DNA from 3 places in the Paeniglutamicibacter sp. ZC-3 genome. Region 2 is predicted to be linked to each of the others. Evidence: riboswitches for the same ligand, from Rfam matches in the RefSeq annotation. Region 2 holds a riboswitch; each other region holds the start of a gene.
What was found. Region 2 has a riboswitch for S-adenosylmethionine ahead of OIU93_RS02620 (hypothetical protein). Riboswitches for the same ligand answer to the same signal wherever they lie in the genome.
Positions count from the first base shown of each region.

Region 1: it holds a riboswitch for S-adenosylmethionine, as region 2 does, so the genes downstream of both, OIU93_RS01790 (methylenetetrahydrofolate reductase) here and OIU93_RS02620 (hypothetical protein) in region 2, are expected to answer to the same signal.
Region 3: it holds a riboswitch for S-adenosylmethionine, as region 2 does, so the genes downstream of both, OIU93_RS09440 (ABC transporter ATP-binding protein) here and OIU93_RS02620 (hypothetical protein) in region 2, are expected to answer to the same signal.

Region 1 is NZ_JAOYTG010000001.1:399,500-406,974, forward strand. Features, by position in the region: gene OIU93_RS01775 (cystathionine gamma-synthase) at 1-1,016, opposite strand, end outside; gene OIU93_RS01780 (O-acetylhomoserine aminocarboxypropyltransferase/cysteine synthase family protein) at 1,035-2,366, opposite strand; gene metE (5-methyltetrahydropteroyltriglutamate--homocysteine S-methyltransferase) at 2,463-4,820, opposite strand; gene OIU93_RS01790 (methylenetetrahydrofolate reductase) at 4,875-5,801, opposite strand; SAM riboswitch class I at 5,905-6,021, opposite strand; gene OIU93_RS01795 (ABC transporter permease subunit) at 6,408-7,475, opposite strand, start outside.
Region 2 is NZ_JAOYTG010000001.1:581,052-588,526, reverse strand. Features, by position in the region: gene OIU93_RS02630 (DUF222 domain-containing protein) at 1-1,278, opposite strand, end outside; gene OIU93_RS02625 (VIT1/CCC1 transporter family protein) at 1,474-2,577, opposite strand; gene OIU93_RS02620 (hypothetical protein) at 2,818-3,090, opposite strand; SAM riboswitch class IV at 3,109-3,220, opposite strand; gene OIU93_RS02615 (DinB family protein) at 3,233-3,811, opposite strand; gene OIU93_RS02610 (sodium:solute symporter) at 3,939-5,465, opposite strand; gene OIU93_RS02605 (cupin domain-containing protein) at 5,626-6,201, shown strand; gene OIU93_RS02600 (VanZ family protein) at 6,282-6,899, opposite strand; gene OIU93_RS02595 (amino acid permease) at 6,979-7,475, opposite strand, start outside.
Region 3 is NZ_JAOYTG010000007.1:16,772-24,246, reverse strand. Features, by position in the region: gene OIU93_RS09450 (LLM class flavin-dependent oxidoreductase) at 1-1,292, opposite strand, end outside; gene OIU93_RS09445 (acyl-CoA dehydrogenase family protein) at 1,375-2,712, opposite strand; SAM riboswitch class I at 2,719-2,816, opposite strand; SAM riboswitch class I at 3,240-3,330, shown strand; gene OIU93_RS09440 (ABC transporter ATP-binding protein) at 3,335-4,147, shown strand; gene OIU93_RS09435 (aliphatic sulfonate ABC transporter substrate-binding protein) at 4,234-5,262, shown strand; gene OIU93_RS09430 (ABC transporter permease) at 5,262-6,092, shown strand; gene acs (acetate--CoA ligase) at 6,218-7,475, shown strand, end outside.

The sequences.
Region 1 (7,475 bases), 180 kb from region 2:
CCCAGGGACACGGAGAGCGCAAAGAGCTTGGTCGATTCGGCAAACGCCCGAGCGGCCGCCTCCCCTCCGGCAAACTGCATCGAGACGATCCCGCCAAAGCCGTCGGACTGTGCCTTGGCCAGTTCGTGGCCGGGATGGGTTTCCAGGCCCGGGTAAAGCACCGTCGCGATTTCCTCCCGACCCTGGAGCCAGTCGGCAATGGCGGCGGCGTTGGAACAGTGGCGCTCCATGCGCAGCCCCAGGGTCTTCAGCCCGCGGGCCGCCAGGAAGCAATCCTGCGGACCGGCCACCGCTCCCCCGGCAAATTGCTGGAAGCCCACGGCCTCGGCGAGCGCCTGGCCGCGGAATGCCCGGTCGGCCACGACCACTGCGCCGCCGAGCACATCCGAGTGCCCGCCGATGTACTTGGTGGTCGAATGCACCACAACGTCGGCGCCCAGGGTGAGCGGGCGCTGCAGGAACGGGGTGGCGAAAGTGTTGTCCACGACCAGCAGGGCACCGGCGGCCCGGGCGATCGCCGCCCAGCCGGCCACATCCGCGATGCCCAGCAACGGATTGGACGGGGTCTCCACCCAGAGCAGCGCGGTCTTCCCCGGTTGCACCGCGGCCTGGACCGCCGCGAGGTCGGTGATGTCCACGGGGGTGTTGGTGATCCCCCACTTGCCGTGCAGGCGGTTGATCAGCCGGTTGGTGCCGCCGTAGACGTCGGAACCAAGGACGATGTGGTCCCCGGGCTCGAGCACCGCGCGCAGCAGCGCATCCTCGGCGGCGATCCCGGAGGCGAACGCAAATCCTGCGTGGCCCGTTTCCAGGACGGTGAGCTGGGATTCGAAGCCGTTGCGGGTCGGGTTGGAGCCGCGGGAGTATTCGTGCCCGTTGCGCAGCACATTGATCCCGTCCTGGACAAAGGTGCTGGTCTGGTAGATCGGCGGGATGACCGCGCCCGTCAACGGGTCCGGTTCCTGGCCGGCGTGGATGGCCTGGGTGTTGAAGCCGTGGTTGGTGGTGGTGCCCATGGTGACTCGTCCCTTTCTCTAGGCGTTGATGGTTTCGCGCGGCGTTGCGGCCGGCGCGGTGGATGCGGCACCCAGGGCATCGAGGACTCCGAGCAGGTCCGCCACCAGGTCGGCGGCATCCTCGAGCCCGACGGAGATGCGCAGAGTGCCGGGCTTGATCCCGGCGGTCGCCAATTGGGAGGCGTTGAGCCGGCAATGGGTCATGGCCGCCGGGTGAACCACCAGGGAGCGGGTGTCACCGATGTTCGCGGCCAGGGCGAAAAGGCGAAGCGAATCGACCAGCCGCGGCACTGCAGCGGGATCCTTGAGGTCGAAGGAGAACACGCAGCCGGTGCCCCGGGGGAAATCGCGGGCAGCCAGCGCGTGGTCGGGATGGGTGTGTTCCGATGGGTGGTGGACCGTGGCCACTGCCGGGTGCGCGGCCAGCGCCCGGGTCAGGGCCAGCACGTTGTCCTGGGCCTTGGCCACGCGCAGGGAAAGCGTCTCGATGCCGGTGAGGATCGCGGCGGCGGAGGCAGCAGGGAGTGTGGGTCCCAGATCGTGCAGGAACTTCGAGCGCAGCAGCATCAGGTAGGCCTTGGACCCGTAGCGGTCCAAGAGCGAGTCCCCGTAGTAGCGCGCCCGCGGCGCGGCAATCTGCGGCCAGCGCGTCGCATCCGAGAAATCGAAGGTGCCCGCGTCAATGACCAATCCCCCAAGAACCGATCCGTGACCCGCCAGCGCCTTGGTGGCTGAGTGCACCACCACGTCCGCCCCGAAATCGATGGGGCGGTAGGCGGCCGGGGTGGCCAGGGTGTTGTCCACGACCACCGGCACGCCCGCGGCGTGGGCCACCTCGGTGATGGCGCGCAGGTCCACCAGGGTGATCAGCGGGTTGGAGACGGACTCCAGCAGGAAGCCCCGGGTCTTTTCCGTGATGGCCGCGGCCCAGGCCGCGGGGTCGGCAGGGTCCACAAAGCTCACGCTCACGCCGAAGTCGGCGAAGGTGTCCGTGAGCAGGTCCACGGTGCCGCCGTAGAGCTTGTTGGAGGCCACCAGGTGGCCCGGGCCCTGCAGCAGCGCCAGCAGGGAGATCGCGACGGCAGACTGCCCGGTGGCGGTGGCAATGGCGCCGATCCCGCCCTCGAGGGCGGCTGCACGTTCCTCCAGCACCGCGACGGTCGGGTTGCCGGTGCGCGAATACGTGTAGCCCGGTTCCCTGAGCGCGAAGAGCTTGGCGGCAGTGGCGTAGTCGGGGAACTGGTAGGCGGCGGAGTTGTAGATCGGCACGGTCATGGGGCGGTGCGGGGCGGACGGGGCGTACCCGGAGTGGATTTCGGTGGTGGCGTTGCGCCAGGTGCTGGAGGCCATGATCGTGCCTTTCGGGCCGAAGGTAAGTCGAAGCGTGGTCGGTGAGGGAGGCACGGGGGCGGCACCCGTGATGGATGCCGCCCACGCGCGGCGGTGCTAGACGGTGGCACCCAGGGTGGCGCGGGCGGCGACCGCGGCTTCCACCAGGTTGGCCAGCGAGGCCTCGGTTTCCGCATAGCCGCGGGTCTTCAGGCCGCAGTCGGGATTGATCCACAGCGCCTTGGCATCCAGGGAGGCCAGCGCGATGTCGATGAGCTCGGCGACCTCGGCGGTGGAGGGCACGCGCGGGGAGTGGATGTCGTACACGCCCGGGCCGATGCCGCGGGAGTAGCCGAACTCGGTCAAATCCGCTGTGACCTCCATGCGGGAGCGGGCTGCCTCGATCGAGGTGACGTCCGCATCCAGGGCGTCGATGGCCTCAATGATCTCGCCGAACTCCGAGTAGCACAGGTGGGTGTGGATCTGGGTGGCATCGGTGGCCCCGGAGGTCGCCAGGCGGAAGGAGTCAACGCTCCAGCCCAGGTACTTGGCCTGGTCGGTGGCGCGCAGCGGCAGCAGTTCGCGCAGGGCCGGCTCGTCGACCTGGATGATGCCGATGCCCGCGGCCTGCAGGTCGGCGATCTCATCCCTCAGGGCCAGGGCCACCTGGTTGGCGGAGGTGGCCAGCGGCTGGTCGTCGCGGATGAAGCTCCAGGCCAGGATGGTCACCGGACCGGTGAGCATGCCCTTGAGCGGCTTGTTGGTCAGCGAGGCGGCGTAGGAAATCCACGGGACGGTGAAGGCTGCCGGACGGGAGACATCCCCCCAGAGGATCGAGGGACGGGTGGCCCGGGATCCGTAGGACTGCACCCAGCCGTTCTCGGTCTCGGTGAAGCCGTCGAAGTTCTCGGCGAAGTACTGGACCATGTCGTTGCGCTCGGCCTCGCCGTGCACCAGCACGTCCAGGCCCAGGCGTTCCTGAAGCTGCACGACACGCTCGATCTCGGCCTTGAGGAAGACGTCGTAGGCGGCGTCGTCGATGGTGCCGGCCTTGTGCGCGGCGCGGGCGGTGCGGACCTCGGAAGTCTGCGGGAACGAGCCGATGGTGGTGGTCGGCAGCGGCGGCAGCTCCAAGGCGCTTTCCTGGGCGGCTTTGCGGGTCTCGGCGACGGAACGGGAGAAATCGGCGGTGGTGAGGTTGGCCAGGCGCTCGCGCACCGAGGCCACGGTGGTCCCGGCGAATCCGGCGCGGTGCGCGATGGCCGATTCGGCGGCCGAGAGCTGGGCGGCGATCGCGGACTCGCCCTCGGCCAGGCCCTTGGCCAGGGTGATGACCTCGGCGACCTTCTGGTTGGCGAAGGCAAGCCAAGTGGGCAGGTGGGCCGGCAGGTTCGCTTCCTGGGCCACATCGTGCGGAACGTGTTGCAGCGAGGTGGCGGTGCCCACGGCCAGGGTGCCGCCTGCCTTTTCGACCTCGGCGCGCAGCGCGGCGAGCGTGCCCAGCGAGGCCGCCAGGTCGTTGCGCCAGATGTTGCGCGAGTCCACGATGCCCGCGACCAGGGTTGAGCCGGCCAGATCGCCCAGGAATTCGGCGGTGGGGACGGCACCGCGGACCAGGTCGGCGTGTACTGCATCGACACCGGCGCGGGCCAACAAGCCCTGCGTGGCGCCCGGGCGGGTGATGTCCCCGGCGGTGCCGTAGCCCAGGCTCACGAACAGTGCGGGACGCTCGGTGGCGGCGGCCAGCTTGGAGTAGACGGTCTCGGCGAGCGCGCCGGGGACGGCCAGGGCGGCGCCGCGGTCGGTGACCAGGGCCGGCTCGTCCAGCTGCGCCCACGGTGCGCCGGCGGCGGCCAGGGCGGCAAGGATCTCGCCGTAGGCGTTGACCACTTCGTCAATGCGCGAGAGCGGGTCGAAGCCGGCGGGAGCGCCGTCCTCTGCCTTGGCCAGCAGCAGGTAGCTGATCGGGCCGACCAGGGTGGGGCGGATGGTGTTGCCATTGGCCGCATGTGCCGCGAAGGACTCGAGAAGGACGGCGGCGTTGGCCTTGATCGGGGTGGCTTCGCCGATTTCCGGGACCAGGTAGTGGTAGTTGGTGTCGAACCACTTGGTCATTTCCAAAGGCGCACGGGATTCGTCGCCGCGGGCCAGCACGAAGGAGCCTGCGGTGTCGATGGCGCCGTGCTCGCCTGCCAGGTCCGCGAAGCGGGTGGGCAGGGCCGAGAGGGCGACGGTGGCGTCGAGCACCTGGTCGTAGTAGGCGAAGTCGCCGGGCAGCGAGGCGTCATCGGGCTTGAGCCCGAGACCGGTGAGCTTGGCCAGGTTGGCGTTCTGCAGTTGGCGGGCCGCGGCGTGCAGCGTCGCCTCGTCGGTGCGTGAGGCCCAGTGCGCTTCGAGGGCCTTCTTGAGCTCGCGGTTGGGTCCGATGCGCGGGTAGCCGAGGATGGATGCTGCCGGGAAGGATGGCTTCGTCATGATGGTTCTCCTGTTGTTCTGGCGTGGTGGAAAGTGGTGGAAAGGTGGGTGGGTCTAGACGGCGGCGCGGGTGGCCCAGGTGTTGCTGGCCTGCGCGCGGGTCCGCGGCAATTCGAGCTGCTCGATGACATCGAGGGAGCCGCGATGGTCGTTGAAGGTGTACAGGTGCACGCCCGGTGCTCCGTCGTCGAAGGCCCTCCGGGCCAGGGTGACGGCGGCGTCCACACCGATGCGGTGGCGCTCGGAATCCGAGCCGGCGGTTTCCAGCGCGTGGGCCAGGATCGGGTCCGGGGCAATCCCGGCCATCGAGGCCAGCCGGTTCAGGCGCCTGACCGAGTTCAGCGGGATGACGCCGGGGATGATCGGGATGGTGACCCCAGCGCGGCGGGCCGAATCCACGAGGTTGGTGTACTCATTGGCACGGAAGTAGACCTGGGTGATGGCGTAGTTGGCCCCGGAGCGCTCCTTGGCCAGCAACACCTCCACATCGTGTTCGAAGGATGGGGATTCGGGGTGCCGGATCGGGTAGGCGGCGACACCCACCCCCAGTCTTCCTCCGGCCAGGGCGGCCGAGTGGTCGGTCTCAACCTCGCGGATCAGCTCGATCAGGTAGCGGGCGAAGGGGAATTCGCCGCGCCAGTCCTCGGGGTCCGTCGGCAGGTCCCCGCGCAGCGCCAGCACCCCGCGGACCCCGAGGGAAACGAAGTGGCGGATCAGGTTCTGCAGGGATTCGCGGCTCTCCCCCACACAGGTCAGATGGGCCAGCGGGCGCAGGCGGGTGTTCTGGATCAAGTGCTCGATCAGTTCAAGGGACGCGTTCCGGCGTGCCGGGGACCCCGAATAGGTCACCGACACGTAGTCGGGATCCGTCGCCTCCAGGGCCCGGATGCTGTTGAAGATTCCCTCGGCGGCGTCGCGGTTCGCCGGAGGGTACAACTCGTAGGACAGTGACGGCGGTGCGGCTGTCGTTCCAATACTCATGCATGTCTCCTCGTCGATTCGAGGGAGGCATCAGGGATCGCCACAAAAGCCCCAGGGATCCGTCACGGACGTCCTGCGGCGATGATGAGTGAACGCTGAAGCGGCTCCATCGCTTCTGGCAGTAGCACCCTCGCCGATGGAGTCCCAGGGAAGGGAATCCATCGGATGATGGTTGCTGCGGCGTCAACGAGCCAGATCTCTCAGCCGCTCTTGATGGTTGATGTATTCATCTTGGAACAGGTTGGAGGGCACGTGCAAGGAGCGTGCCGGCACAGCCGTCACGAAGGGCAAAATCACTTCATGTGTCCATACGGCGTCATTTTCGCTGGTCTGCCGCGGTCACATTGTTACGGCCGTCCATTCGCGTTTTTCGGTGTATCGTCGGGGATTCCCGGCTCCGGCATGACGCCGCGGGACTTCCGTGAAGCCAATGTGACGCGAAGGAGTGGCGTGCTCGCGACCGGTTTCCGGTGCCGGGATTCGAGGGTGGGGGAATGGTTTTCACCCGTGGTGCCACGGTCTTGACGGACTGCCGGGGCGGAGTTGCGACCCCACCGCGATGACCCTGATCCCTTTTTCGTGAAGCCGCTCCCCCTGCGCAGGGGGTTACTCGCCGGACGAGGCAGTACTTTTGTGCCCTTCGCGGATCGGGGCATCGTTCCCGGGGTTGCCCTGGCGGCGAGTCCAGTTCAGGCCGGAGAACGACACCGCCAGGACAGAGGTAAGCACCAGGGCGGCGGCGGGAGCGGCGACCGTCCACGGCGCCCTTTCAACGTAGTTGATTCCCTCGGCCAGGATGAGCCCCCACTCGGGGGTGGGCTGCCGGGGCCCCAGCCCCAGGAATCCCAGCGAGGCCAGCGCCAGCGCGATCCCGGGAATCCGCAGCATGGCGTGCCTGAACACCGGACCAAGAATCGCCGGCAGGACATACCTGAACAGGATCCGAGCCGGGCCCACGCCCAGCACCGGGAGGATCTTCACGAACGGCCGGGCCCGCGCTTCCTGTCCCAGGGCCGCCGCGTGCGCCGCCAGCGGTGCCCAGCCCACCAATGCGACCGCGATCGCGGCGCCGAGCAGCGACGGGCCGGTGACCACCGCGACCATCAGGCCCACCAGGATCGGCGGGGCGGCGTTGGCGACCTCCACCGGACCGGTTGCCGCATGCGGAAACAGCCCGATGACCAGCCCCAGGACCAGGCAAACCAGCACCACCAGCAGGGAAGTCCCCAAGGTCGCCAGCGCACCATGCCCCACCCTGGCCAATAGGTCGCGTCCGCTGGCATCGGCTCCGAAGGGCAGGGCCAGGCTCGGGGCAGCCAGCCTCGCGTGCTCGGACGCGAACGGGTCGCGCAACAGTCCGGCTACGACCAAAAGCACCAGCGCCGAGGCCACCACCAGCGGCAGGAGCATCTCCCGCCGGCGGGTTAAGCGCATGGTCTCCGGCGCCGGAACCGTACCGGAGCGAAGTGCCCTGCCCAGCAACAGCAGGCGCACCGCAGCGCAGGCCGAACCCACGATGACGGCCAGCAGCAACAGCGCCAGCACCCCGGCTTGCAGCGCCGGAATGTCCTGGGCGCTGGCGGCGCCCAGGATGGCCCGGCCCAAACCGGGGATCGCGAAGACCTTTTCCACAGCCACTGCCCCGCCGGTCAACCCGATCAGGACCAGGCCGAC
Region 2 (7,475 bases):
GTGCCATCCGGGCGCTTCCTTGGTCCGGTTGCATGTTCGACAGCGGCCAGAACCATTGATCTCGGTGGTCTTCCCGTTGCGGCGAACCTGCACGACGTGGTCGAGTTCCTCGATGCGGCCGTTGCAGTGAGGGGTGCGGCAGCGTTGGTCGCGGAGGGTGATGAAGCGCTTGAGGTTTCCGGCGAAGCTGCGGGCGGCCGAATCCATCGCGACCAATTTGCCGGTGTCCGGGGCTGCATAGAGGCGCCGGTACCAGGTGTTCAGTGGGTGCTCTGGGTCGCCGGCCACCAGTGACCGGGCCCTGGTGGCGCTGATGTATCCGTGGCCCGGGATCAGTGCCGGTTCATCACTGGCACCGGTGAGGCTTTCCGGGTCCATCATCAGCAACAGCTCCACCGGCCTGGAGCCGGTGGCCTTGGTGTCGGTGATCGCCTCGAAGACGGTGTCTGCCGCGACCTGGGCGTTGGTGCGGTCGTCCCCGGGCTCCCGGGGGCGTTCCATTTCGCGGTTGAGGACCTGCAGGATGGGAACGCCCTGGTCCAGCGGGAAGTCACCGACGATCCGCACGGTGTTTTCGTTCACTTGGTAGCCGCTGACATACCGCTTCTCGGTGGCGTCTTCTTCCTCTTGTTCGGCGGTTTCAGGTTCAAGGACGAGGGCCCAGTAGTTGACCAGCTCACGCAGCGACGCAGTTCCGGCCTCGAAGCAGGTGTGGGTGTCCTCCCACAGCAGCTCGTCGATCATTCTCCGGTTTTCGATCTTGAGGCTCCGGGTGCCGCTGATTACCACGTGCGCCTGGTCCCAAGTCATGATGCCGCGGCGCAGCCCCTGGTGGCAGTGTGGCAGGTCTTCGGCAAGTATCCGGAAGTCGTTCGTGCGTTTGGTTCCGCTTTTCGGGGACAAATGCAGCATCAGGGCTACGTCCCCGCTTGAGCCCCATGCGGGGTTTTTCTCCCTGACCCCGGCGCGCTGTCGATCGGCGACCAAGGAATCCTGGTAGGCGACGCTGTGGTCGGCCTGCTTCGCCGTGGCGGCGCATTTCAAGGTTTCCAGTGCGCCGACGGCGGTCACCGCCTCATGGGTTCCTGTCAGTACCGGGGCTCCGTTCACCGCGGCGGCCAGGGACAGGATCCCGTCGGTGCCGGTGCGGGCCAAGTGTTCGGCAACCAGTGCGTCCATGTCCGCCCCGTCGTGCAATAGCGCATCGTAGCCCAGGTCCCTGACGGCACCACCGGTGGTGCCGTCAGAAGGGGTACCGCTCGATGACGTCGTTGCCATACTTCAATTTTAGAACCAGTCACCGACAATTGGAAGATATTTTCATGAATATTAGAAAATGTGTTCTAGTAAGGATCGTGGGCGACTGCGTTCCCGGCGAGTGCCATCCCGTTCGGGCACAGCGAGGAAAGAGTGCCGCCGGATCCCCGATCCATGAAAGTGGCGGCACGTGCCGGTGTCCCTGCAGTGGTGCCGCTAAGCCACGGAGCTGCCGAAGAGCAGTCCGAGGACGTAGGTGACCGCGGCGGCGCCCAAGCCGATGGCCAGCTGCCGCAGTCCGCGCTTGGCCGGGGAAGCGCCGGAAAGCAATCCGACCACGCCCCCGGTCGCCAGCAGGGCGATGCCCACCAGCACGGCGGAGAGCAGGATCGCGGGGGTGCCTTCCATGCCGAAAATGAACGGAAGGATCGGGATGACTGCCCCGGAGGCAAAGAAGCAGAAGGACGCGGAAGCCGCACCCATGGCGGAGCCGATTTCCTCGTGTTCCCGGCTATCGGCGGCAACCGTGAGCTCGGACCGGAGCGACGTGGAGGGGTTGCAGTCGCAGGAGTAGATGCCCATGCGTTCGGCGGCCCGGTGTGCTGCGTCCTCGTCGCTCATGCCTCGGGCCTTGTAGACCAAAACCAGCTCGTTGGCATCCAGATCGAGGTCCGGCGCCGCGGCCAGGGTCACCTCCGTGGGCTTGGAAGCCGAGAGCAGCTCGCGCTGGGAACGCACCGAGACGTATTCGCCCGCGGCCATCGACAGGGCCCCGGCCAGCAGCCCGGCAATGCCGGAGAAGAGCACGAAGGAGGTTGCCACGCCCGTGGCGCCGATGCCCATGACCAAGGCCAGGTTGGACACCAGGCCGTCGTTGGCTCCGAAGACCGCCGCCCGGAAGTTGCCTGAAAGCCGGTTGCGGCCGCGGGTGGCCAGGCCGCGCACGACCTCCTCGTGGACGAGTTCGTCGGCGGCCATCTGGCGACTGGCATCGGTGTCTGCGGCATAGGGGGAGTTGCCCTCGGCGCGCTGGGCCAGGGCCAGGACGAAGACCGAGCCGAAGTGCCGGGCCAGGAAGCGGAGCATGGTGCGCCGGATCGAGGGCCGGGTGCGCTTGTCGGCGTTCTCGCCCAGCAGCGAGCGCCAGTGTTCCTCGTGTCGGGTTTCGGCGGCTGCCAGTCCCAGCAGGACTGCGCGTTCCTCACCCTGGCGCTTGTTGGCCAGTTCGCGGTAGACCGCGCCCTCGGCGATTTCGTCGGCCAGGTACTGGCGCCAGCGCTTGATCTGCGCGTGAGTGGGGGTCGGCGCTTGTTGCGTCATGCTCTCATCCTCATGTGGGCGTTCACGGCCTCGGGAGGCCATGCGATGGAGAGGCCCAGCAGGATTTCTTTTTGGGTACGTTGAGCCTCGGGCCACCAATGTGTGGACCGAAGGTCTCGTTCGCCCGGGCCGGGCTGGATTGCCCGTGGCCCCGGGTGGATTGCCGGGTTACAACGCTGTAACCAGTATGTCGACGCACCGCTGTCCCGCCGTGCCGGCGGGTCTGGGAACTACTCCCCTTCAACCCACGAGTGTAGCCGTTGGCAGGACAAGTGAAAATTCGTTGAGACTAAAAAACAACGCCTGTCCGGCGGGCTTTCCGGCCCGGGGGATGCGCACCGACAGCTCCCTCGCGTGGGCGTCGAAGCGCGGCGAGCCGACGGCATTGGCCAGGGCCGCGGCCAGCGAAGGTGCGTCCGCAACGTGGTAGCTGTGCCAGGATCCGGCAAGGCGCAGCTCGACGACCGCACGGTGGACATCGAGCAGGGGCAAAACGGGGATGGAAGGTGCCATGTGGGGGCGAAAGCCTTTCGTGAGCTCTTGCCGGGGCCAAGTGGTCCGCGACCGCTTCTTCATCCGAACCACCCATGAACCTGGGGTTGGTGCGCGTCTGAGTCGGAGCTTGCCGACGCGTCTCGTGAAGCTGTGGTCCACTTTACCGTGATTCGGAGGCCCGCAAGATATTTGCGTGCAATTGCGTCCAGGCAGCGGGGTCGTAGGGAGGAATGTTGGTGTTGTCCCGGCGCATCCCGGTGGAACCGTCGATGAGCTCCCGCACGATGTCGGCATGGCCCGCATGGCGTGCGGTCTCCACGTTCATGTGCAGCAGCAGGCGTCCGAGCGTGGTGTCGCGTTTCTCCGGCACCCACCAGGAAACCGTGGCCGGTGCATCCAGGGGGAGGGCTGCGATGTTGTGGTTTGCTGCGGCGATGGCGCGGCGGTAGAAATCGAGGATCTCGGAGCAGGGGACATCGGCGGGCACCCACATGTCGGCGCTGACTTCCGGATCGGCCATCAGCGCGTCGTGGCGTTCATCCTCGACCGTGAACCCGAGGCATTCGACGAAGTAGCCGTACTCGACGGTGGCCAGATGCTGGATCAGGCCCAGGATGTTGGTGCCCGTCCCGACCATGGGGCGGGTCATTTCCTGCTCGCTGAGGCCCTCGACCTTCCAGAGCATGGCTTCGCGCGTGCTGTCCAGGTACGTGGTGAGGTGGTCCTTGAGATTGTCCATGCGGCCCAGCCTAGGAGCGACGGGGCCCGCCGGGGAAGGGCTGCGGCGAAAGGAAGGAGCCCGTCTTCGCGCGCAGTGCGCGGAGACGGGCTCCCTTCGGGATGCGGTCCGTGCCGTGAATCCGGTGCTAGCGGCCGGCGATCTCGTTGAGTTCCGCGCCCTCGGCGTCGGCATGGCCGGCGACCCGGGCGTTCCAGCGGGTGATGACCGCCGCGGAGGTGGGGCGCGTGATCAGGGAGACCACGATGAAGGTCAGTGCCGAGGCAATCAATCCGAAGTAGATTGGCTCGTTCGCGTAGATGCCGTCAAAGCGCTGTTCGGCCTGGATTTCCAGGACGATCATGGTGCCCAAGGTGACAATGGTTCCGGCAGCCATCGAGGCGGCGGCCCCCAGCCCGTTCCCGCGCTTCCAGACCAGCCCGCCGATGATGGCCACCAGCAGGCCGCCCACCAGGATGTCGTAGGCAATGGTCAGTGCCGCGACCACGTCGGAGACCATGATGGCCAGCACGATCGAGACAATGCCCAGCAGCAGCACCCAGATGCGGTTGGCACGCACGTCGTGCTCCGGGTTTTCGTTGGTGTTCACCTTCACGTGCCTGCCGAACCAGCTGGCCACGAACGGGGTGACGTCGGTGCGGGCCACTGTGGCAGCGGCAATCAGCGCGCCGGAGGCAGTGGACATCATGGCTGCCACAGCGGCCGCCAGCACCAGTCCGCCGACGGCGACGGGCAGCAGCTGAGTGGCGACCTCCGCGTAGACCACGTCCTTGTTGGTGTCAGCGCCGATGATCTCCGGCAAGGCGACCTTGGCGGCCATGCCGATGATGGCGCCGGCTGCCCCGTAGAGCACGCAGTAGATGCCGGCGGTGGTGCCGCCCCAGCGGGCCACCTTCGGGGTCTTGGCGGTGAACACGCGCTGCCAGATGTCCTGGCCGATGAGCAGGCCCAGGGTGTAGACCACGAAGTAGGTGATGATCGTCTGGACGCCGATGCCGGTGAAGCTGAAGAACTCCGCCCCGACGCGTTCGCGGATCCCTGACATGCCGCCGGCTGCGTTCAGTGCGAAGGGCAGCATCAGGAAGAAGATGCCCACGGTCTTGATGACGAACTGGACCTGGTCGGCCAGGGTGATCGACCACATGCCGCCAATGGTGGAGTAGATGACCACGATGACCCCGCCGATGGCGATGGCCAGCCAGCGCTCCCAGCCGAACAGGACCACGAAGATCGTCGCATAGGCGCTGGTGGAGGTTGCGCAGAGCATCAGTGTGTAGGCGAGCATGACGATGCCCGAGGTGTTGGTTGCCGACTTGCTGCCGTAGCGCAGGGTGAGCATCTGCGAGACGGTGAAGATCTTCAGGCGCTGCAGGGTGGGTGCGAAGAGCAGCGAGAGCAGGATGACGCCGGCGCCGATGGCCACGACCAGCCACATGCCGGAGATCCCGAACTTGTAGCCCAGGCCGACGCCGCCGACGGTGGAGGCCCCGCCCAGGACGACCGCCGCCATCGTGCCGGTGTACAGGAACGGGCCGAGCCGCCTGCCGGCCACGAGGTAGTCGCTGCTGTTCTTGGTGCGCGATTTTCCCCACCAGCCGAAGATGAGCATAGCCGCCAAATAGACGGCAACGATCGTGCCATTGATGAATTCCATGGGGGAGCCTTTGCTGGGAATGAACTGGGGTGCAATTCTGGGATGCCTAGGGGTAAACTTTTGTTGTTCTACAGGCTAATGTGAGGTGTCGCACACGTCAATTGCACCTAAGCTGTATGAACGCAATATTTCCCTCGAGCCCACCTGGAGACCCGCGCCGATGAAAGCCCTGCCCGTTGAGCCCAGCAGTGCTGCCCTCGCCATCGGCTCGCGGATCCGGGCGGCGCGTCATGCCCAGCGTCTGACCATTGACCAGATCGCCGAATCCACGGGCTTGACCAAGGGTTTTCTCTCCCGGGTGGAGCGCGATTTGACCAGCCCCTCGGTGGCATCGCTGGTGACCCTTTGCCAGGTACTGTCCCTGGAGGTCGGGGAGCTTTTCACCCAGCCGGACACCCACGTGGTCAGGCTTGCCGAGGCCCCGCGCATCTCACTGGGAGGCGAAGGAATTGTCGAAAGGTTGGTGACGGCGCGTTCGGAGCGGCGCCTGCAGGTGATTCGCGCCGTCATTGCCCCGCACGGCGAGGGTGAAAAGGAGCTCTACTCGGTGGATTGCGAGGTGGAGGTGCTCCATGTCCTCTCCGGGCGCTTTGTGCTGATTTTCGCCAACGAGCGCCTTGACCTCGACGCGGGGGACACCGTGACTTTCCCGGGGCGCGAGCCGCACAGCTGGAAGAATCCAACGGGCGAGGAAGCCATCGTCACCTGGACGCTGGTCCCCGCCGCGTCGCGTTAGGACCCGTTGCCCAACCCGTGGACGAAACCCGCGGAAAAGACCTCCAGCCGCCACCGTCCGCTGGCCGCTTGTGTTCGGGCTTAGCCGGGGACATTGTCCTTCGCCGTGTTCCCTGCCAGCTGTGCGGGTACTGAGTGCATGGAGAGGGCCGCGGCGTCCCGCGGCGGCGCGTAGCGCAGGGGAGAGGCCACGAAGACCCCGGTCAAAAGCAGGGCGAACACGGTCCCGATCGTGCAGATCCGTGTCATGACCGCGGTCGTCCTCGCCTGAAGCCGGTGCCGTGCCAGGTCGAGCAGGCCGATCCCGGCCAGTCCACCGGCGGTGTTGACGACAAGGTCGGTGGCATCCGAGCTCCCAAGGGCCAGGACGTACTGGATGACCTCCAGCGCCGCGCTCGCCCCGGCGACCGCGCCCGCGGCCTTCCACCACTGCCGCGACGGTGCGAGCAGGCCAAGGTAGAGGCCGAAGGGCACGAAGAGCAGGATGTTCGCGACAACTTCGAAAGGTGCGCTCGCCCCGAACCCTGAACCGGGAGCGAACGGGACCAGCTTGAGCTTGCGAAGCACGCCCCCGCCGAGGTACGGGACTTCGAGCTTCCACAGCACGATCCAGGCGAGCAGGCAGAGATAGGCAACGAACAGCGCGAGCAGCAATTTGCGCCCGCCCTCTCGGGACGGATTCTTTTCCACAGCAGACACACAGACTCCACGACAAGCGACAGGGACCCTGCAATCCTAGGCCGCGGGGGCAAGCCCGCGGTGTCGAATGCCAGGTGCCTTAGCCCACGTGCACCCAGGGGCGCTTGCCGATGGCCGGCTCGGCCTCGCGCAGCACTTCGCGCGTCAGCGGTGCGATCTCGCCCTGGCCAAGGAACAGGAAGCGCAACAGGTTGTGCACCGGGTTGCCTTCGGTCCAGCGGAAGTAGATGTGCGGCATCAGGCCGGTTTGGTCGCGGATTTCCAGGCAGATCGCGGCAATGGCGGTGGGCACGGAAGGCGCCTCGGCCTGAAGGATCTTGTATCCGTGCCGGGTGGTCCCGGTAACCACGATGTCCTGGGCGAAGTCCGAGAAGTCCGAGACCCTGATCTCGATGAAGACCACCGGCGCATCCTCGGGCAGGTGGCTGGCCATCCTTGCGTGGGCAAGCTTGTGCCGGTAGCGGGCGGCCGAGAGGCGGACCGGCTCATGGGCGATGATCCGCACCATCGAATCCCGGCTGGAGGTCTCGATGATCTTCAGGGCCTCCGCATCGAGGGTCACCGACGTGGCCCGCA
Region 3 (7,475 bases), on a different contig from region 2:
GGGTAGGCACCGCGGGCCTGCAGCTCCGGAACGATGAACTCCACGATGTCCTCAAAGGTTCCCGGGGTGATGGCATAGGCCAGGTTGAACCCGTCCACGTCGGTGTCTTCGACCCACTCGATGAGCTTGTCGGCAACCTCGGTCGGCGAGCCGACGGTGATCGGTCCGAACCCGCCAACGCCCACCCATTCGGCCAGCTGGCGGATGGTCCACGGGTTCCCGTCGTCTCCGCTGGCCTTTTGGAAGGTCGTGACGGTCGACTGGATCGCGTTGGACTTCACGTTGGCGCCAATGACGTCGTCCGGGCCGTAGGTGGACATGTCCACGCCCATCCAGCCGGAGATCAGGGCGAGGGCCCCGTCGATGTCGGCGTAGGACTTGTAGTCCTCGAACTTGGCCTGCGCTGCCGCCGAGTCCACATCCGTGATGATCGTCTGCATGGCGTAGATGCGCACGTCGTAACGGCCGCGGCCCGCGGCCTCGGCGGCGTCGCGGATCTTGGTGACGGTGGCCTTGAGCATTTCCTTGGTCGGGGAGGTCACGAAGACCGCCTCGGCGTTCTCCGAGGCGAACTTCAGTCCGCGCGGCGAGGCGCCGGCCTGGAACACCACGGGGGTGCGCTGCGGGCTGGGTTCGGTGATGGCAATGCCCGGGACCTTGAAGTACTTGCCCTCGTGGTTGATCTCATGGACCTTGGTCGGATCGGTGAAGATGCCGCGCTCAACGTCGCGCACCACCGCGTCCTCTTCCCAGGAGCCCTCGAGCAACTTGTAGATGACCTCCATGTACTCGTCGGCCTGGTTGTAGCGCTCGTCGTGCTCGAGCTGGTCCTCCTGGCCCATGTTCCGTGCGGCGGAGGGCAGGTAGCCGGTCACGACATTCCACCCGACGCGGCCCTTGGTCAGGTGGTCGAGGGTCGCCAGGCGGCGGGCGAAGGGGTAGGGGTGCTCGTAGGACGTCCCGGCGGTGACGCCGAAGCCGAGGTTCTCGGTCACCGAGGCCATGGCCGAAACCAGCATGAAGGGGTCGTTGACCGGGACCTGGGTGCCGGCGCGCAGCGGTACCTCGTTGGAGCCGCCGAAGACGTCGTAGGTGCCCAGCACGTCGGCGATGAAGATGCCGTCGAACTTGCCCTTTTCCAGGGTCTTGGCCAGGTCGGTCCAGTAGGACAGGTCCTTATAGCGGGCGGACTGGTCCTTGGGGTGCTTCCACAGACCCGGGGACTGGTGCCCCACGCAGTTCATGTCGAAGGCGTTGAAACGGATGTGGCGGGGGGCGGGTGTCTGGCTCATGTTTGTCCTTCGCGAGGTGGTGGGAGTTTGCGGATCCGATGGTGCGCGGATCAAGTCATTGGTTCGGTGGCGGTTGGCGGTTTTAGGGGAGGCCGGTTGCCGGTATTGCACCCACGTCGCCGATGGCGTTGAGCTGCTGGGGTGCCGTTCCATTGACCTCGTAGTCGCCGATGATGCGCGCCTTGTAGATCGCCGGGTTGTGGGTGGCAACGGTGCGCGCGTTGCGCCAGTGCCGGTCCAGGTTGCAGCCCTTGGCGGTTGCCGAGGCGCCCAGTCCGTCAAAAAGCTTGGTCGCCGCCGAGAGAACCAGCGGCTGGACCACGGCTTGCGCCCGATCCGCGGCGAGTTCACACACCGCAAACCGCTCTGCCGGGCTCAGCGAGGCATCGGCAAGCGCGATCTCGATCTCCGCCACGGCGGCCAGGACGATGGAGTCGACGGCGAACGCGGTGCCCGAGATCTCGCCGACCAATTGGAGCACCTGGGGTTCCTCGCGCACCGGAACGCCCGTTCCGGTGCTGAAGCTTCGAGTGCGGGCCTGGACCGACGAGCGCACGTCATTGAGAACCGCGCGCGTGATTCCGGCTTGGACCCCCAGGAGCACCAGCTGGAAGATGGCGGATTCCGGGTCGTTGACCTGCTGTTCGTCGGGCAGGATCGTGTCCACCGGGACGTTCTCGAACGTGGTCGAGCCGGTGCCGGTGAGTTGCTGCCCGAATCCGTCCCAGTCGTCAAAGATCTTGACCCCGGAATGCTGCGTGGAGACCACCGCGATCTGGCGGCCGGCGCGGGCCGGATGCGCCACGGCGACGGCGACCCAATCGGCGTAGATCGTGCCGGTGCAATAGTATTTCTCGCCATTGAGGATCCAGCGTTCGCCCTGCTTGGCAATGGTCGTGTTGAGCGTGCCCAACCGGTTCCCGCCGCGCTCGGTGTAGGCGTTGCCGACGATCTGGCCGGCAACAATGCGCTCGATCCAACGGTGCCGCAAGGCATCGTCCTCAAGCAACAGCACGGATTCGACGAAGCCGATGTGTGAGCGCCACAGGTGCGCCACCTGTGAATCCGCCTCGGCGAGTTCGATCAAGAGGCGGAACAAGTCGGACACGCTTGCCCCATAGCCACCTGCTGCCACCGGGATGCGCAATGCCCCGAATCGCACCCGGTTCAGCCAACCGACAGGTTCAAAGGGGAGAGTCCGGTTGGCATCGCGCTCGCCGGCCCCGACCGCGATCTTGGCGAAGACCGGGCGGAAAATCGCAGCCAACTCGTCATAGTGACCGTTCAGTGGAACGCCCGGCGTGAGTTTGAGCAGGTGTCGGGCGGGGGTGTCGCCGGTGAATGCGTCGAGGTTGACGGCGCCAAAGATGTTCGGGTCCGCCTCGACGGCGTGCGCTAGTGCAAATGAATCGATAGCCATGAATTCTCTCCATCGGTCCTGGCGTGAGCACCTACCGCCCAATTAAGGGGAAGGGGTTGCTGCGGCGTCATGGAGCCAGATCTCTCGGCCGCTCTGGATGGTTGTTGGACATATTTCTACACGCCCCGGCGAAGCGGAGACAACCCGGTTCGTCACAAATGGCACGTGCGTCACAGGGCACAGCGGGCTTCCTGGCCCGCCGCGGCATCGGCTCAGTAGCGACCCAACGCCGATCCGACAACCATTTCTTCGACGAGACACCAGCCTTGGCGCGGAGGTCAGGCGACCCGGGGCCCCAGGTTCAGCCGGCCCGCCCGACAGCGGGTTCACGCGGCTGGACGCGTGATACGCGGGCCGGGAGGGCGGTCCCCCGCCGGCACTTTGGCGCTCGTGGAAAGAAGATGAAAATTCCCTATTTCATCAAATTTCATTCGATGGATTGCCGATTCTTTCCGGCTTGTCGAACGTTTCGTCACATTACGGCCGGCTTGCCTCCATGACGCCGGATCGACTTTGATGAAGGTAACAACCCATCCCGAGCGGCCGAGAGATCTGGCTCCATGACGCCGCAGCAACCACCTCGACCGAGGCCGGTGCTACCGCCAGGAACGATGGAGAGAACATGACTTCCACGCTTGACCACCCCACGCTTTCCCTACCGGCACGCGGCTCCAACCCGGCGCTTCGCGTGACGTTCAAAGGCGTTGGACGCAGCTTCGACGGTCGCAAAGTGTTGGGTGATGTCGACCTCGAGATCGCGGGCGGCGAAGTCGTGGCAATCCTTGGCCCTAGCGGTTGCGGCAAGTCCACGTTGCTTCGCTCGGTCTCCGGACTGGACCGACCCTCCACGGGCCAGGTCCTGATCGACGGCACCGCCGTCAACGGCCTGGACGCCCGATGCGCCGTGGCTTTCCAGGAACCGCGCTTGCTGCCGTGGCAATCCGTTGAAAAGAACGTGGCTTTGGGGCTTCCCCAGGGTACGGACCGTTCCATTGGCGCCACCCGCGTAGCCGAACTCCTGGAACTCGTCGAGTTGGATGCCCACAGCACCTTACGGCCGCGGGAAATTTCCGGCGGCATGGCCCAGCGCACCTCGCTTGCACGGGCACTGGCCCGACGCCCCGGAGTCCTGCTGCTGGATGAACCATTCGGCGCGCTGGATGCACTTACACGCCTGAAAATGCAGGACCTGCTGCTGGACATCCACGGCGCCTACCCGACGACCGTCTTGCTGGTCACCCACGACGTCGACGAGGCGCTCCAGTTGGCCGACCGCATCGTGGTGTTGGGTCGCCCGAACGGCGCCACCTCCGCCACCGTCACCCAGGTCCTCACGGTCCCCGGCGCACGTCCGCGCCACCGCAGCGATGAAGCCCTGGCCCGAATGCGCAGCTCGCTGCTGGCGTCGCTCGGCGTTGACGCGCACCGCCACTAGCACCGGCCCCCAATCACTTCCACTCCACTCGCTTCTTAGAACCAGCGCCGCACTGGCGTGCGGTCGAACACTCAAGGAAACCACTTATGAACCGCAAATTCTTCTCGCGTCGCGCGCTCATCGCCACCACCGCGCTGGCAACTGCCACCGCACTGCTGACCGGTTGCGCCGGCGAAGGCTCCGGCGGCGCCAGCGCCAACGAAGCCACGACGCTCAACATCGACTTCGCCACCTACAACCCGTTGAGCTTGGTGCTCAAGGAAAAGGGCTGGCTGGAAGCATCGCTGAAGGACCAGGGCGTCACCGTGAACTGGGTGCAGTCGGCCGGTTCCAACAAGGCCAACGAAGCGCTCCGCGCGGGCGCCATCGACGTGGGATCGACCGCGGGCTCCGCCGCCCTGCTGGCCCGCTCCAATGGTTCACCGATCAAGACCATCGACATCTACTCGCAGCCCGAGTGGGCTGCCCTTGTGGTCGCCAAGGACTCCCCCATCAAGGAGGTCTCCGACCTGAAGGGCAAATCCGTGGCTGCCACCAAGGGAACCGATCCTTACTTCTTCTTGCTGCAGGCCCTGGAACAGGCAGGGCTTGGTCCCGACGACGTGACGGTGGAAAACCTCCAGCACGCCGATGGGCGCGCTGCCTTGGAAAATGGCTCCGTGGACGCCTGGAGTGGACTGGACCCGATCATGGCCGGCGCCGAGGAAAACGGCGCCACGCTGATCTACCGCAACCTGGACTTCAACACCTACGGCGCGCTGAATGCGACCGAATCCTTCCTCAAGGATTCCCCGGAAGTCGCACAGGCCGTGGTGGATTCCTACGAAAAGGCCCGTGAGTGGGCTGCGGACAACCAGCAGGAAACCGCGACCATCCTGGCCGACGTGGCCGGGCTGGAAACGCCGGTTGCCGAAAAGGTGATCCTCGAGCGTTCCAACCTCGATGTTTCGGCGGTACCCGGTGAAAAGCTGATCGACGTCCTCACCGTCGTCGGGCCGATCTTCGTTCAAACCCACGACGTCACGGACCAGGCCGCCGTAGATGCCGCACTCAGCACCCTGATTGACGACTCGTTCGCCAAGAAGGCCGATTCATCCAAGGTCAAGGCCTCCTAATGTCCGCTGACCTGTCCCTGGACACCAGCGAATCGACCAACGGCAACGGCGCGTCCATGCCCGGGGGCCCACTGCTGGCATCCCGGCTGGGCCGCATCGGCCTGGGCACGTTGGTGCCGCTGTTCATTCTCGCCCTGTGGCAGGGTGCGACCTCGTTCGGGTGGGTCACCCCGGCTCAGTTGCCGTCGCCGGCCTCGGTGTTTTCCGCCGCGGTGGATCTTCTCGGTCGCGGAGAACTGGGCAACCACATTGGCATCTCAACCCAGCGCGTCCTGGTCGGCTTTGCCATCGGCGCGGTGCTGGGCCTGGCCATCGGCGCCTTGGTCGGCTTGTCGCGCATAGCCGACGCTTTGCTGGCGCCGACCATCGGGGCATTTCGCGCGGTGCCATCCCTGGCCTGGGTCCCGCTGTTGATCCTGTGGATGAAGATCGGTGAGGACTCAAAGGTCACCCTGATTGTCATTGGTGCGTTCTTCCCCGTATTCACCACCGTGTACCTGGCCCTGCGCCACGTGGACAAGAACTTGATCGAGGCCGGCCGCGCTTTCGGACTCAAGGGCGTCAAGCTGTTGACGACCATCCAGCTTCCCGCGGTGGTTCCGGCAATATTTTCCGGCCTCCGGCTGGCCCTGGCCCAAGCCTGGCTTTTCCTGGTGGCCGCCGAATTAATCGCATCCTCCATGGGCCTGGGGTTCCTGCTGCTTGATTCTCAAAACAACGGCCGCATCGATCGACTGATCCTCGCCATCATACTGCTGGCCGTGCTGGGCAAGACCACCGACGCGTTGGTGGGCTTGGCCGAACGCTGGGCCATCAAACGCTGGGCCTGACCCGGCAAACCTGCCCAAGAACCACCGAAGAAAAGCATCCCGAGCGGCCAAGAGAACCGGCTCCGTGACGGCGCAGCAACCACATATGCGGTGGAGTGCCAGCGCCAGGACCGATGGAGAAGACAATGACTGAAACCCTGAACACGACCGCCCCCGGCATCGCCAACGAGGCCACCTGGAACGAAGCCGAACGCCTGGCCTTCTGGGACGCCGCGGCGCGGCGCCTGAGCTGGTCCGACCAATGGCACACCGTCCACAGCAGCACCGGCGTGGACCCGGAGACGCGGCGTGGACCCGAGTTGCGCTGGTTCGAGGGCGGCAAGCTCAACGCCGCCTACAACTGCGTGGACCGCCATGTGGAAGCCGGTCGCGGCGACAAGGTGGCCCTGCACTTCGAGGGCGAGCCCGGCGACACCACCACCGTCACGTACAAGGACCTGCAGGACCGTGTTTCCCAGGCCGCCAATGCGCTGGTCGCCTTGGGCATCACCAAGGGCGACCGCGTGGTCATCTACCTGCCGGTGTTGGTGGAAACCATCGTCATCACCCTGGCCTGCGCGCGCATCGGCGCAGTGCACTCGCTGGTCTTCGGCGGCTTCTCCGCCGAAGCCCTGAAGTTCCGCGTCGAGGACACCGCCGCCAAGCTCCTGGTCACCACCGACGGCCAGTTCCGCCGCGGCACATCGGTCCCGGTCAAGGCGCACGCCGACGAGGCCGTTTCCGGCGAAAACTCGATCGAGCACGTCCTGGTCATCAACCGCACCGGGCACACCGACATCAACTGGGTGCAGGGCAGGGACGTGTGGTGGCACGAGGCGGTCGACACCGCGAGCACCGAACACACCCCCGAGGCCTTCGACGCCGAAACGCCCTTGTTCATCATGTACACCTCCGGCACCACCGGCCAGCCCAAGGGCCTGGTCCACACCACCGGCGGCTACCTGACCCAGGCCTCGTGGAGCCACGAGTTCCTCTTCTCGAACCCGGATCCGGCCAAGCGCGAGAACGACGTCCACTGGTGCACCGCCGACCTGGCCTGGGTCACCGCGCACACCTATGAGATCTACGGACCGCTGTCCAACGGCGTCACCCAGGTCATCTACGAGGGCGTGCCCAATGCCCCGCACCCGGGCCGCCACTTCGAAATCATCGCCCGCTACGGCGTGACCAGCTACTACACCGCGCCCACGTTGGTGCGCTCGCTGATGGGCTGGTTCCCCGAGGGAATCCCCGAGGACTACGACCTGTCCTCGATCCGGTTGGCAGGAACCGTCGGCGAAGCCGTGAACCCCGAGGCGTGGCGCTGGCTGCGCAGCCAAGTCGGACGCGACACCGCCGCCGGCATCCCCATGGTCGACACCTGGTGGCAGTCCGAGACCGGTG